Jilunia laotingensis: one gene and its partner. The protein of the gene in region 1 binds, or shares a complex with, the protein of each later gene. Links are inferred from orthologs where the notes say so. Each region holds a gene or a part of one and is shown on either strand. Other genes may lie near its edges. The genes, in order: metK and groL.

Region 1 (7,491 bases):
AAAGATTATGTAGAAGAGATTTTTGGTTCGGGACTGTTGATTGTCGGTTTTTGCTTGTTGCTGACGGCTGCTTTGCTTGCTTTCTCTTACTATGCGAAACCGCGTCAGAAGGAGAACATTTCGATGAAAGATGCGTTCATTATCGGTCTTGCACAGGCATGTGCCGTGCTTCCGGGGCTTTCACGTTCGGGTAGTACGATTGCGACCGGACTTCTGTTGGGAGACAACAAAACGAAGCTGGCACAATTCTCTTTCCTGATGGTGATACCTCCCATTTTGGGAGAAGCCTTGCTGGATGGCATGAAGATGATGAAAGGAGAAGCTGTTACGGGAGACATCCCTACCCTCTCGTTGGTGATCGGTTTCTTGGCCGCCTTTGTGTCGGGGTGTCTGGCTTGCAAGTGGATGATTAATATCGTGAAGAAAGGCAAGCTGATCTACTTTGCTATCTACTGTGCCATTGTGGGTACGGTGACAATAGTATGCAGCTTGTTGAATTAAGTAGTAAACTTAATCGTTAATATTTTGAATTTTAAAGAAGGAGAAGTACTCTATTTTAATAAACCTCTCGGTTGGACATCGTTCAAAGTGGTGGGGCATGCACGCTACCACATTTGCCGGAGGATGAAAGTGAAGAAACTGAAAGTAGGCCATGCCGGTACGCTCGATCCTCTGGCTACGGGAGTCATGATTGTCTGTACGGGGAAGGCTACAAAGCGGATAGAAGAGTTCCAATATCATACCAAAGAGTATATTGCCACCGTACAACTGGGGGCTACCACTCCGTCTTACGACTTGGAACATGAGATAGACGCCACGTATCCTACCGAACATATTACCCGTGAGAAGGTGGAAGAGGCGTTGAAACGGTTCTTGGGCGAGATTCATCAGATTCCGCCCGTATTCTCTGCTTGCAAGGTGGACGGCAAACGTGCCTACGACTTGGCCCGTAAGGGGGAAGAGGTGGAACTGAAACCGAAGTTGCTCGTCATCGATGAGATAGAACTATTGGAATGCGACTTGGAACGGATGGAGATAAAAATCCGTGTGGTCTGTAGCAAAGGCACCTATATCCGTGCGTTGGCCCGGGATATCGGTGAAGCGCTCCAAAGCGGAGCCCATCTGACAGGATTGATCCGGACGAGGGTGGGAGAAGTGAAGCTGGAAGATTGCCTCGACCCGATGCAGTTTGCTGCCTGGATGGATGAGCAGGAGATAGAAATAACAGAAGATAATTAACGTAATAAGAAGAATAGATATGAAACTGTCACAATTTAAATTTAAGTTGCCTGAGGACAAAATTGCTTTGCACCCGACGAAGTACAGAGATGAATCGCGTTTAATGGTACTCCACCGTAAAACAGGTCAGATTGAACACAAGATGTTTAAAGACGTCTTGAATTATTTTGATGATAAGGATGTGTTTATTTTCAACGATACGAAGGTTTTTCCTGCCCGCTTGTACGGGAACAAGGAAAAGACTGGGGCTCGTATCGAAGTATTCTTGTTGCGGGAGCTGAACGAGGAGCTTCGTCTTTGGGACGTGCTTGTCGATCCGGCTCGTAAAATCCGTATCGGAAACAAGCTCTATTTTGGTGATGACGACTCGATGGTTGCCGAGGTAATCGACAATACCACTTCGCGTGGTCGTACCTTGCGTTTCCTTTACGACGGACCTCATGACGAATTTAAAAAGGCACTTTATGCTTTGGGTGAGACTCCGCTGCCTCATTCCATTATCAACCGTCCGGTTGAAGAGGAAGATGCGGAACGTTTCCAGTCTATCTTTGCCCGCAACGAGGGAGCCGTGACCGCACCTACCGCCAGTCTTCACTTCAGCCGCGAGTTGATGAAGCGCATGGAGATCAAAGGGATCGACTTTGCTTATATCACTTTGCATGCCGGTTTGGGAAACTTCCGCGATATCGACGTGGAGGATTTGACGAAGCATAAGATGGACTCTGAACAGATGTTTGTAGGTGAAGAGGCTGTACGGACAGTGAACCGGGCTAAAGACCTTGGCAAAAACGTCTGCGCTGTGGGTACTACGGTGATGCGTGCCATTGAAAGCACGGTGAGTACGGACGGACACCTGAAGGAATTCGAAGGCTGGACGAATAAGTTCATCTTCCCTCCCTATGAATTTACAGTTGCCAATGCGATGATTTCCAACTTCCACATGCCGCTGTCTACCCTGTTGATGATCGTTGCCGCCTTCGGAGGTTATGATCAGGTGATGGACGCTTACCACGTGGCGATGAAGGAGGGCTATCGCTTCGGTACGTATGGTGATGCCATGCTGATTTTAGACTAAAGTAGTTAATTCACGATTGCTAAGTAAATAATGAACGTATATCTGGGCCTTGGTACCAATTTAGGTGACAAAGAGCAGAACCTGCGGATGGCCGTAGAGAAAATCGGAGAGCGGATAGGGAAAATCGTTTCCCTTTCCGCTTTTTATGTGACCGAGCCTTGGGGATTCTCTTCCGGAAACAGCTTCCTGAACGCTGTCGTCTGTGCCGATACAAAGCTGCCTCCCCTACAGCTTCTCAATGAGACGCAAGCAATAGAAAGGGAATTGGGAAGAACTCATAAATCGGTAAACGGGCAGTATTCCGACCGTCTGATCGATATCGATATTCTTTTGTATGGAGAGGAAGTGATAAAGACAGCGGAGCTTGTCCTCCCCCACCCTTTAATGACTGAAAGACGCTTTGTGATGGAACCGTTGGTTGAAATTGCACCGGATCTTATTCATCCCGTGTTTCATAAAACAATGAGTGAACTGTTAGACAGGTAAACGTTAAAAGCAACGAATAAGATAGGTTGTAATTATTACAATCGTGCCTCATTCCTATCATGGAACTGCTTTATCACCGATACAGCCATACTTTAACACCGATACAGTAGCTCTTTAATGCCGATAAAGCAGGACTTTAAAGGTAATAAAGCAACGCTTTAAAGGCAATAAAGCAATACTTTATACTACCATAAAGCACCGTAAAGTTATGTAGGCGATGGATGATAAGATTAACCCTGTTATTCTTTCTTCCTCTTCCAGAAAATAACCAGAGCCATCGTAACCCCTGCTAAGACATTGAATAAAGCCTTTCTGACAGTAAATGCTTCAAAACATACATCCATGAAACTAGCTAGAATTGGATATATCAGCGTAAACCCCAGAATCTTTTTCCAAGGTTGTACTTTTACAATTTCTCTAAAAGCCATATCTCTTTCTATTTGTTAAAGTTCTAACAAATATAATCATAGTTTCTCAATAATCCCTATCTTTGCAACCGAAATGATATGTGGAAAGATTTGAGTAGCTTGCAACCACAGAAAAAAATGCTAAAACAACATTCCTTTCTGTGCCGTCAGGCATCCCTACTTAGCCTAGTGTCTCCACCTGTTTCATCCAATTTTCAATTATTAATTTTTCAATTAGTATGGGATATTTATTCACATCCGAATCGGTGTCTGAAGGACACCCCGACAAAGTGGCCGATCAGATATCGGACGCTGTACTTGACAAACTGTTGGCTTATGACTCCAGTTCGAAAGTAGCTTGCGAAACTTTAGTAACTACCGGACAGGTAGTGCTTGCTGGAGAAGTGAAAACAAGTGCGTATATCGACTTGCAGCTCGTTGCACGCGAAGTAATCAAGAAAATCGGCTATACGAAGGCCGAATACATGTTTGAAGGCAATTCGTGCGGTGTACTTTCTGCCATTCACGAACAGAGCCCCGATATCAACCGTGGTGTCGAGCGTGAAGACCCGATGAATCAGGGTGCGGGCGACCAGGGAATGATGTTTGGTTACGCTACCAATGAAACAGAAAACTATATGCCTCTTTCCCTCGATCTGGCTCACCGCATTTTGCTGGTTCTGGCTGATATTCGTCGTGAAGGCAGGCAGATGACCTATCTTCGTCCCGATGCAAAAAGCCAGGTGACGATTGAATATGATGATAACGGAAAACCTGTACGTATCGATACCATTGTTGTATCGACCCAGCACGACGACTTTATCCAACCTACCGACGCCTCTGAAGAAGCTCAGTTGAAGGCGGATGAAGAGATGTTGGCCATCATCCGCAAAGATGTGATTGAAATATTGATGCCTCGCGTCATAGCCGATATCCATCATGAAGATGTACTGGCACTGTTCAATGACCATATCACCTATCATGTCAACCCGACAGGTAAGTTCGTGATTGGCGGTCCTCACGGTGACACCGGACTGACCGGCCGTAAGATTATTGTAGATACCTATGGTGGCAAGGGTGCCCACGGGGGTGGTGCTTTCTCCGGCAAAGATCCGAGCAAGGTAGACCGTAGCGCAGCATATGCCGCCCGTCACATTGCCAAGAACCTGGTGGCTGCCGGTGTAGCCGATGAAATGCTCGTACAGGTATCCTATGCAATCGGTGTGGCACGCCCCATCAATATCTATGTCAATACCTACGGGCGCAGCCATGTGAACATGACTGACGGTGAAATAGCCAAGAAGATTGATGAATTGTTCGATCTTCGCCCGAAAGCAATCGAGGAACGTTTGAAATTGCGTAACCCGATCTATCAAGAAACTGCCGCTTACGGACATATGGGTCGTGAGCCACAGGTTGTTACCAAGCATTTTGAGTCCCGCTATGAAGGTAATAAGACCCTTGAGGTTGAGCTTTTCACTTGGGAGAAACTTGATTATGTAGATCAGGTGAAATCCGCATTCGGTTTGTAATCAGCGTAGCTTTACAGCTATTTATTATAGAAGACCGTTTTTCTCTTTTTTTAAAGGGGAAGGCGGTTTTCTTCTTTCCTCCTTTCTTTGCTTAAAGCGGATTATGTATATTTGCTGCAAATGCGATAGAGTTAGTATGGCAGAGATACAGCGTTAATTTTTTGCCATATGTTATTTATAAAATCAGTATAGAGTTAATTGGATGAAAGTGTTGAGTTGCTGTCTATTCCCGTTGTTTCTCACTATTTCTGTTTTAGTGGCAATGGGTTCCTGTCATTTTATTCCGGATACAAAAGATCTTCTTCTTCAACGTGCTGAACGGTTGATGGGAACGCAGCCGGATAGTGCATTGCGTCTTTTAGAATCGATCTCAGAATCAGCATTGAAGGAGGAAGCTCTTGCCCGTTATTATTTATTGCTGACTCAAGCGCGGGACAATAATTATATGGATTTGACTACTGATTCTTCTATCATCTATTCCGTGCATTATTTCAAAGAGAAGGGTGATTGGGCACAATACGGTAAGTCTATGTATTATTACGGACGCATCATTCAACTGTGTGGTGATGAATTGCGTGCGATGAAGATATACTTAGATGCATATAAGTCACTGAAAGATGCTAAAGAGTACAAATTGCTGGGGTTGCTGTCTGAAAATATAGCCATATTCCACAGAAACCAATCTTTTTATGATCAGTATATTCGTTTTGCCCGTTGTGCTGTAAATTTCAATTATTTGGCTAAGGATACTTTAGGAGTGGCATATGCATATCAAACATTGGGACAAGCATTCTTTTATAAACAAGAACTTGATAGTGCTTTGGAATGTACTACAAGGAGTTTGCAACTTCTAAAAGATAATCCTATTCGGCTTGAGATTGCTGCTGCAAAATTATTTGCATTTATATATTGTCAAAAAGGAGAATATATTAAAGCTGAAAAGATCCTTTTAGATATTATAGATAAAGAACCGAATGAAAGGAAAAAGTTATACCATTATATTACTTTGGGACATTTATATCAAAAACAAGGAAAAGTGTCTGAAGCAAAGAAATACATAATGATGTGCATGAATAGCCCCAGTTTATCGACACGTTCTGAAGCATACGCTTGTTTGTCTGAATTATCAGAAGCAGAGAATAATTATAAAGAGGCGTTATCTTACAAAGCAATTGCTGATTCATTACATTATTTAGCCGAAAATCAGAATAAAAGAGAAGCTGTGGTTCAATTTCAGGCTAAATATGTAGAAGAGAAGTCTTTGAGGGAAAGTTTACAGTTACAAATGGAGAAAAGGACGATATTTTTCAGTAGCATTATACTTTTACTCTTTTTCGGTATCTGTATGTATTATTTATACAGGAAATATTATCATGCAAAATTGCAGATCACGAAGAGTTGCAGGCGATTGAAAAGGAATGATGAAAAAATCGCTGGCTATAGGAAAGAGATAAAAATGTGTAAACGTCAAAAGACAGATTCAGCTGTCTCTTCTGGAAACAAGATTAAAAAGTTGAATGAAAAAATAGATGAATTGATGGCTGACTCTCACAGGTTACGTGATAAGCTGGATGTAAGCGTATTGATTAAAATGCTAAAGAGTGGCGAGATTATAGTTGATAATCTTACCTTGGAAGAATGGGACAGGATATTTACTTTGGTAAATAATCTTTTTAATAATGTACTTGTGGTTTTGAAGAATAAATATGAACAGTTGACAGATCATGATATTAAAGTTCTGAGTTTTCTGTTGCTATCTTTCTCATCAAAAGAAGTGGTCACTTTGTTTGAAAGTAAAGATGGTCATACCTTATCAAAAAATAAACTGCGCATTAAAGAACGGATAGGCATGTTAAAAGGGGAAGCTTTGGAAGATTTCTTGCAAAAGTGTAGAGCCGGAAAGATTCGATAATCCATGCAAAAGCTTTTATTTATGGATATTTAATTGGTAATCAGTATTGTATAATTATACCCTACGTCCATGCTATGTTTTTTGAAATGTCCTTTATGCACCCTATCTTTGTCACAGTTAAACAACCAAAATGAGATTAAAATGAAAACAAAACTTTTTCTATTATTATTCGTTTGTTTGAGTGGAATGGTCAGGGCACAGCAGGTGAATGACAGTTTTATAGCTTGGACCGGTCAGATTTCTTTCATTAGTCATTGGAAAGGTGATCCGGACGAATGGAAAGGTGGCTCAGACGACAGAGATATAGATAATCGTTCCATGCCCATTATTCCTATCAGTGCAATTATTGAGAATGAAAAGATTTCAATTGATTTCTGGGACGTAACGGGTGATGTAACCGTTTCTATCACCGAGAAGGATGGATTGGAAATCTATTCCCAACCTATTTTTGTGAATGAATATATTCGATATGACATTGCCATTGGTACATATTCACCGGGAGTTTATCTGCTGAAAATATCCAACCAAGATGATGGATATATTTATGGATGGTTTGAGGTAAAATAATATAGCTCTGTGAAAAAAGTGATATAATATTTTGAGCGCTCGATCTATTATATTCTGTATTCATAATACTAAAAGGGACGGAGTTTCCTTTATAGTACACTCTCTCCCTTTTAGCTATTATGAATTAAAATAACTGTAAGAACTACTTCTTTTTAACGGTTTCTCCTCTTTTTACTATTGCCCCACCTTAACAAGAGAAACAGGAAAAGTCTGTGGAACATTTCCCCGAAGAACATGTCACATTTTTAAGTTGATGCCTGGCATCTGGATGTT
Region 2 (7,398 bases), 1.3 Mb from region 1 along the record:
GCAAACGTGTTGCAACCAGTGAAATGGATACTTTACCGTCCGTTCCAAAAATTATAGAGGGATTTTCTTTATCTTTTATTCCTTCTAATTCGATAGAGAACGTTTCACCGGCTTTAATGATTCCATCAGAAAGTAGCTGTTTCATTTGATTCGCTATTCCGCAATAATAATAATACTGAAGGATAAATGAATCCCAAGAATTAGTGATTGCAATTTTGTTTCCTTCTGCAGGTACAATCCATGCTTTATCGATTGTGACTCCACGATTAAAAGTGAATACGACATTTCCATCTGCTTTATTCACAGAATATTTTTCTCCATTTTTCGGAGTCGTATTCAGCAATTCAATTGCCGAATCTTCTGCTTTCATGCCTATTACTGTCAATAGCATGACACATACGAGTAATAATTTTTTCATAATCTTATGTTTTTAGTTACTATAGCCGCAAAAGTAATTTAAAAAAGAATATACGCAATCGTTTATATCAGAAAATTCCCGATAATATGGTAAATTTAAATTTTACTGATTTTCAGCTTTGTTGATCATAGTGCTTTTATCAAAACATAAACATGGTTACTCCTACTATACGGTGGTTACTGACAGAATGAGTATCTATGATTTTTCCATTCGTCGAATCCAATGATCCGTACCAGACTGTACTTAGGGTATATTCCAATCCGAATTTCCAGTTCGCAATGTTATAAGTTAATTCGGCTCCGGCTGTGACCAATTGATCCACATCAGTTCCGGTACCATATAATTTAGTCACGGCATCACCCGTTCCTAAATTCTTGATGTAACCTAAAAAAAGTCCCGGTTTCCATTTTTCACCATAAACTACGTTCAACCAGGTGCTGGAATTCAGAATGGAAGAATATTCTTGTTTTCCGGTTCGTTTATCAATGGATTTTATTCCAAAACCTCCCAACATGGATGTTTGTGTCAGATTATTGCCTAGTACGCTTTTGGCAGCAATAAACCAATTCCTATCACTATATCTCAGATGAGCTTCATAAGACAGAGTGGTGATGCGTTCATCTACTTTAAAAGTTTTGCTGATGGTATTGTCATCATTTTCATTGGTTGAAATTTCTACGGTGGATTCGGTTCTTGGTTTAATCGATAACAGTTCGATGCCGGCTCCTAATAACCAATTTTTTACTTTATAATCTATTCCGGCATAAAATTCCGGTATGCAACTATTTTTTATATAATTCTGGCTTTTTATATTGTCAAGTCCTACGGAAAGATACTGTGATTGCCAAATTGCAGCGCCAATCAGTTTTATATTCCCGACTTCATATTGATAACGAATTTGGGGGGCACGACTGAAGGGTTGAAAAGGGGCACCCACGGATAGATTGAGTATTTGTGGAGAAACTTCTCCAAAGAGGGGATGCCATGTTTGTCCCAAAAGTAATGCCGATTTGCCCCAATCGAGGTTGAGGTATGCATGGCGTAGACGTACTGTGGAAAAAGTGGTTCCCGAACCTCTGAAATCTGCCTCTACCTTGGCTGACGTTGTGGCTTTTCCTAATTTAGGCCCTTTTACGTCCACCCCCAGTCGGGTATACAGTGTATAAAAACTTCCATTGGCTGTGCCGTTCAGGTCTTTCCCGTCCGCATCCGGTTTTTTATCCAAAGGGTACATGTAAAAAAGTCCGTCCACAGTCTCTTTATTGGCACGACTGTTATAATAAAGATCGGTGCGGATTTGACCATAAAATTTATAACTGAAATCTTTTTTTTGGGCAAAACTGTCCAATGTTGCCAAAAGGCAAGCTGCAAGTAGAATACTTTTTTTCATAACTGATGTTTGCGTAAATGACAGGCAAAGGTACGTATTTTATTTTTATAAATACTCGGGCTGATTGTCATTTTGTCAGTCAGTCTCTGCCAAACCTTCGTTTTTATAATTTGGCACGGTTTTCGTAATTTGATTTTCGTCCTTTACTGAAGGATGAATGAATAATATCATATATAATAATGTATAACATATAAAACAAAAAGTAACTATGAACATTAAACCATTAGCAGACAGAGTGCTGATACTCCCTGCACCTGCAGAAGAAAAAACAATTGGTGGTATCATTATTCCGGATACAGCAAAAGAAAAACCTTTGAAAGGTGAAATAGTGGCAGTAGGTCACGGTACAAAAGATGAAGAAATGGTATTGAAGGTTGGTGATACTGTTCTTTATGGCAAATATGCCGGAACAGAGCTTGAGGTGGAAGGTACTAAGTACCTTATCATGCGTCAAAGTGATGTTCTCGCTGTTGTGGGTTAATTAATTATAGTATATATAAATCATTAAAATAGTAAAATCATTATGGCAAAAGAAATATTATTCAATATCGATGCGCGTGACCAATTGAAAAAAGGTGTCGATGCTTTGGCAAATGCAGTAAAAGTAACACTGGGTCCGAAAGGCCGTAACGTAATCATTGAAAAGAAATTCGGCGCTCCTCATATCACGAAAGATGGTGTTACGGTAGCGAAAGAGGTCGAATTGACAGATCCTTTCCAAAATACAGGCGCTCAACTGGTGAAAGAAGTTGCTTCCAAGACAGGTGATGATGCCGGTGACGGTACAACTACTGCAACTGTTCTTGCACAGTCTATCGTATCAGAAGGATTGAAGAACGTTACTGCCGGTGCAAGTCCTATGGATATTAAACGCGGTATTGATAAAGCTGTAGCTAAAGTTGTTGAATCTATCAAAAACCAGGCTGAAAAGGTTGGTGATAACTATGATAAGATTGAACAGGTTGCTACTGTTTCTGCCAACAATGATCCTGTAATCGGTAAATTGATTGCCGATGCAATGCGTAAAGTTTCCAAAGACGGTGTCATCACTATAGAAGAAGCTAAAGGTACTGACACTACTATAGGTGTGGTAGAAGGTATGCAGTTCGATCGTGGCTATTTATCAGCTTACTTTGTAACTAATACGGAAAAGATGGAGTGTGAGATGGAGAAACCTTACATTCTGATTTATGATAAGAAAATTTCTAACTTGAAAGATTTCTTACCTATTCTTGAACCTGCTGTTCAGTCCGGTCGTCCTTTGTTGGTTATTGCTGAAGATGTTGATAGCGAGGCTTTGACCACATTGGTTGTAAACCGTCTCCGTTCTCAATTGAAGATTTGTGCTGTAAAAGCTCCGGGATTTGGCGATCGTAGAAAAGAGATGTTGGAAGATATCGCTATTCTGACAGGTGGAGTGGTAATCAGTGAAGAAAAAGGTCTGAAATTGGAACAAGCTACGATAGAAATGCTGGGTACAGCTGATAAAGTGACTGTTTCTAAAGATAATACGACTATTGTAAACGGTGCCGGTTCAAAAGAGAACATCAAAGAACGTTGCAATCAAATCAAATCTCAGATTGCTGCAACAAAATCGGATTATGATCGTGAAAAGTTGCAGGAACGTTTGGCTAAGTTGTCAGGTGGCGTAGCTGTACTTTATGTAGGTGCTGCTTCCGAAGTCGAAATGAAAGAAAAGAAAGACCGTGTAGACGATGCATTGCGTGCAACTCGTGCTGCCATTGAAGAGGGTATTATCCCGGGTGGAGGTGTAGCTTACATTCGTGCTATCGATTCATTGGAAAATGTACAAGGTGATAACGCAGATGAATTGACAGGTGTTGAAATCATCAAACGGGCTATCGAAGAACCGCTTCGCCAGATTGTAGCAAATGCCGGTAAAGAAGGTGCTGTTGTGGTTCAGAAGGTTCGTGAAGGCAAAGGTGATTATGGTTACAATGCACGTATGGATGTTTATGAGAATCTGTATGCTGCCGGTGTAGTCGATCCTGCTAAAGTTGCACGTGTAGCTTTAGAGAATGCTGCCTCTATCGCTGGTATGTTCCTGACCACAGAATGTGTCATTGTAGAAAAGAAAGAAGATAAACCTGAAATGCCAATGGGCGCTCCCGGAATGGGAGGAATGGGTGGAATGATGTAATTTCCCCAAAAAAGGAATATTTTAAATCATAAGAAAGCTGCTTTTCCGATATAAAAGAAAAGCAGCTTTTTTGTAACTATATGTTTGCTCCAAACAGCGAAATTCAAAATAAAACTGTATATTCGCAGTAAATAGACATGAACAATGAGGGAACCTTGTAAGTATATCCTTTTGTTTTTCGTTGTAATTGCCATATTGGGATGCGATGACAAGACTACTACTGCGAAAATTCTTTTACAGGCGGAAAAGTTGATGGACGCTCAACCGGACAGTTCTTATATTCTTTTAAATCAGCTTGTATTCCCAGGTAATATGTCGGAGAAAGAGATGGCTGCCTACGCTTTGCTTATGGAGCAAGCTATTTATAAAAAAAGATTGCCCATGGAATCCGATTCTTTAATTCGTATTGCGGAGGAATACTATGGAGAAGGAAAAGACTCTATTCGTAAAGGATGGTGTTATTTTTTGTACGGGCGTTATCATCATGAAAATAATGATAAGAAAAAAGCACTGGAATTTTATCAGAAGGCATCACTAGCTACGTTAGGTACATCCGATTATAAATTGAATGAACAAATATATAATTGTTGGGGAACTTTACTTTTAAAAGAAAAGCCTTATGACGATGGTGTAGATAAGTTAACAAAATCATTGGAATATGCCCGAATGGGGAAAGATACTATTGCCGAAGGCTTTGTGCTGAGGAATTTAGGGTTGAGTTATATGTGGAAAGGCGATTGGGATAGAGCGTTGAAAATACATAATGAAGGAATTAAGCTGGCAAGAAATATAAAAGATAATGATTTGTTAGTATCACTTTATAATAATCTGAGCATCGTATATTGGAAGAAAGGGGAATACTCTTTGGCGTTGGATTATTTGAATACTTCTATGGATTTAAAACAGGATACCACGGATAATGCTGCTGCTTATGCAATGAAAGGCGTACTTTTCTTTGCAATGGAACGTTATGATTCGGCAAGGTATTACATTGAAAAGCAAGGACTGGGAAATACGCTGTATTCAAAAGCCAATTATTATGACGGATTGTCTTTGTTGGAAGAGAGGTTGGGTAATTATAAGAAGGCATTACAGTATAGAAGTGAATTTGCCAATTATATGGATTCTATCAGAAATGGTGAGAAAGATTGTGAATTGATTGCTTTGCAAAGAAAATATGACTATTCAATTATTCAGAATGAAAATAATCGCCTAAAACTGACCAAGCAAAAAAATGAAATTATAATGTTGGGCTTTCTTTTCATTATTATTCTGTTATTTCTGCTATATTGGGGGTATTATTATAAAAAGGGAAAAGAACGGGAAGCACTGATACGAATGAAAGATGATTTGGTTAAACAAAGTGTGATAGAATTGCAAAAAAAGACTGTCCAGCTACAGAAACAACAGCAAGAATTGTTATCCAGAAGAGAAGAACTAAGTTTTTATCAGCAGAAAGAAAAAGACTTAAAATCGAGAATATGGAAGATGGATACGATTATCCAAAAGATAGAATCGATTAATTCGTATAATGAAATTAAGCAAAATCGATCTATTGCCGAATTGGTTCTGTCTAATAAAGAATTAGCCGATCTGGAAGAAACAGTCAACCTCTGTTATGACAACTTTGCTATACGTCTTCGTCAGGATTTTCCGAAGCTAAAAGAGGATGATGTATATCTTTGTTGTCTTGTTAAGGTGAGAGTACCTAATAAAAATATAGCTTGTTTGTTGAATACAAATGAGGTAGCTCTGAAAAAACGGAGATATAGAATCAAGCATGACAGAATGGAACTTTCTGATGAAATAGAGAGTTTAGAACAGTTCTTATCTCAATATTGATAGTTGTTTAAACTGGTTTTTAGTATTCGGATTATTGAATGGAACCAATTGTCTACCTCATAAAATTATTATTTATTGATAAATGATTGATATATAATATTTTATATTTGTATAAGTATTGTCTGTTGTCCACCCTATTGTATCCTTCACTTAATTGTTTTTCCTCTTCTTTTTGCATAATTTTGTAATTAAGGACATAAAAATGCAAAATTATGAAGAAACTATTACTAACAATTACTTTGTTTTTGCTTTCCTATGCAGGTATGGCACAGACGTTGGAGTTCATTGGTTCGGGACAGGCGATACAATCGCATGTAGGTATTCAAGAGAGTAGGGCTAATCTAAAAAGAAAAGCCTACATTGAGCGTGTAATGAAATCAGGTACGACTGAACAGAATGATTTGCTTCAGGTCAAATTACTGAGTAAGAGTAAATCTGGTTCTGATGATGTAACTGTCATATTGAAAGTAGCAGAAGATATTTCATATCTTGGATATCAGATGCTGCTCGATTCAAAAGCAGATACTTATGGTACGATAATTCCCTCTGGTGAATGGACAACCCGCCTGTCTACAGGAGATATGAGTGAGGAAGCATATTCACGGTTTGATTATAAGATTCCTGAAAATGCCAGCAGGATACTTAACGATTCGATTGTGGTATTCCCAGGGAGTACAGAAACCATCCGTATAGTTCCCGGTGTGTATGATTTTTGTATTATTTATCCGGACTATAACAGGTTCAGAAATGGTTTCTGGCTTGCAAAGGGGGATTGGTGTCGGATAGATGACTATGAGTTCGAGAAAGGTTACATTTATACTTTCGAAGTTAGTTCGCAAGGTGATACCGGTTTTTATCCGCCATTCAATCTTAAAGCTGAGAAATTGGAACTTCCGAAAGACGGAATTTTAGGTGAGAATGAAATAATCAAATTGCTTATTGATAATGTGGGAACTCAGGTTGCTACAGATTTTGAAGTTTCTTATCAGATTAATAATCGCGAGGAAGTTGTGGAAAATGTGACATCTTCAGTTGCAGCAGGTGAGAGCCTTCTTTACACCTTTGAAACAAAGGCAAATTTAACTTCACCGGGATTATATAAAGTCAAAGCTCAGATTTATTGGGATAAAGACATGGAGAACAATAATAACGTTGTGACATCGGATGTAAAACACCCATCGGTAATTAAGCTTCCTTTTGTGGAGAATTTCGAGTCGGAGACTAATGTAAGGGCCAACTGGAATATCGTGGATGCTAATAAGGATGGCTGTACATGGGCTTGGTATTCTTATGGTAGTTCGGATGGAGGTACAGGAGCAATAAATTATAACAAAACATTTGCTTCTCAGGATGCGGATGATTATTTGGTTTCCGATCCTATCTTTTTGCCTCAAGGGGAATCGCATGTCAGTTTTGATTATATGACGAGTTTAAGTAGTGGGAGTGAGGTTTTAGAAATCTTATATGGGACTTCTATGAATCCGGCAGATATGACTGTACTTAATCGTATTGAAAATATTAATAATATAGAATGGAAAAAAGGTATTATTAATTTCGAGGTGTCAAAAGAAGGAAATTATCATTTGG

What was found.
Region 2: the proteins of metK (region 1) and groL are in contact, whole or in part, in a cryo-EM structure (PDB 8P4O), measured with the Escherichia coli proteins. The link is inferred for Jilunia laotingensis from one-to-one orthologs.

Annotation. Positions count from the first base shown.
Region 1 is NZ_JACRTF010000001.1:1,450,414-1,457,904, reverse strand. The notes cover bases 2,594-5,592. They hold metK (methionine adenosyltransferase), read left to right. Parts: upstream 2,594-3,446; coding sequence 3,447-4,739; downstream 4,740-5,592. Other genes in these bases: H8744_RS05570 (tetratricopeptide repeat protein), read left to right, coding at 5,191-5,592; H8744_RS05580 (hypothetical protein), read right to left, coding at 3,040-3,228; folK (2-amino-4-hydroxy-6-hydroxymethyldihydropteridine diphosphokinase), read left to right, coding at 2,594-2,800. In the rest of the region: H8744_RS05600 (undecaprenyl-diphosphate phosphatase), read left to right, coding at 1-501; tRNA pseudouridine(55) synthase TruB, read left to right, coding at 526-1,239; tRNA preQ1(34) S-adenosylmethionine ribosyltransferase-isomerase QueA, read left to right, coding at 1,259-2,314; more of folK, read left to right, coding at 2,342-2,593; more of H8744_RS05570, read left to right, coding at 5,593-6,651; H8744_RS05565 (DUF3244 domain-containing protein), read left to right, coding at 6,793-7,218. UniProt on the Escherichia coli protein: Catalyzes the formation of S-adenosylmethionine (AdoMet) from methionine and ATP.
Region 2 is NZ_JACRTF010000001.1:2,764,012-2,771,409, forward strand. Bases 1,745-4,650 are described here. They hold groL (chaperonin GroEL), read left to right. Parts: upstream 1,745-2,331; coding sequence 2,332-3,969; downstream 3,970-4,650. Other genes in these bases: H8744_RS10535 (DcaP family trimeric outer membrane transporter), read right to left, coding at 1,745-1,808; H8744_RS10540 (co-chaperone GroES), read left to right, coding at 2,017-2,289; H8744_RS10550 (tetratricopeptide repeat protein), read left to right, coding at 4,114-4,650. In the rest of the region: H8744_RS10530 (hypothetical protein), read right to left, coding at 1-418; more of H8744_RS10535, read right to left, coding at 558-1,744; more of H8744_RS10550, read left to right, coding at 4,651-5,811; H8744_RS10555 (T9SS-dependent choice-of-anchor J family protein), read left to right, coding at 6,024-7,398.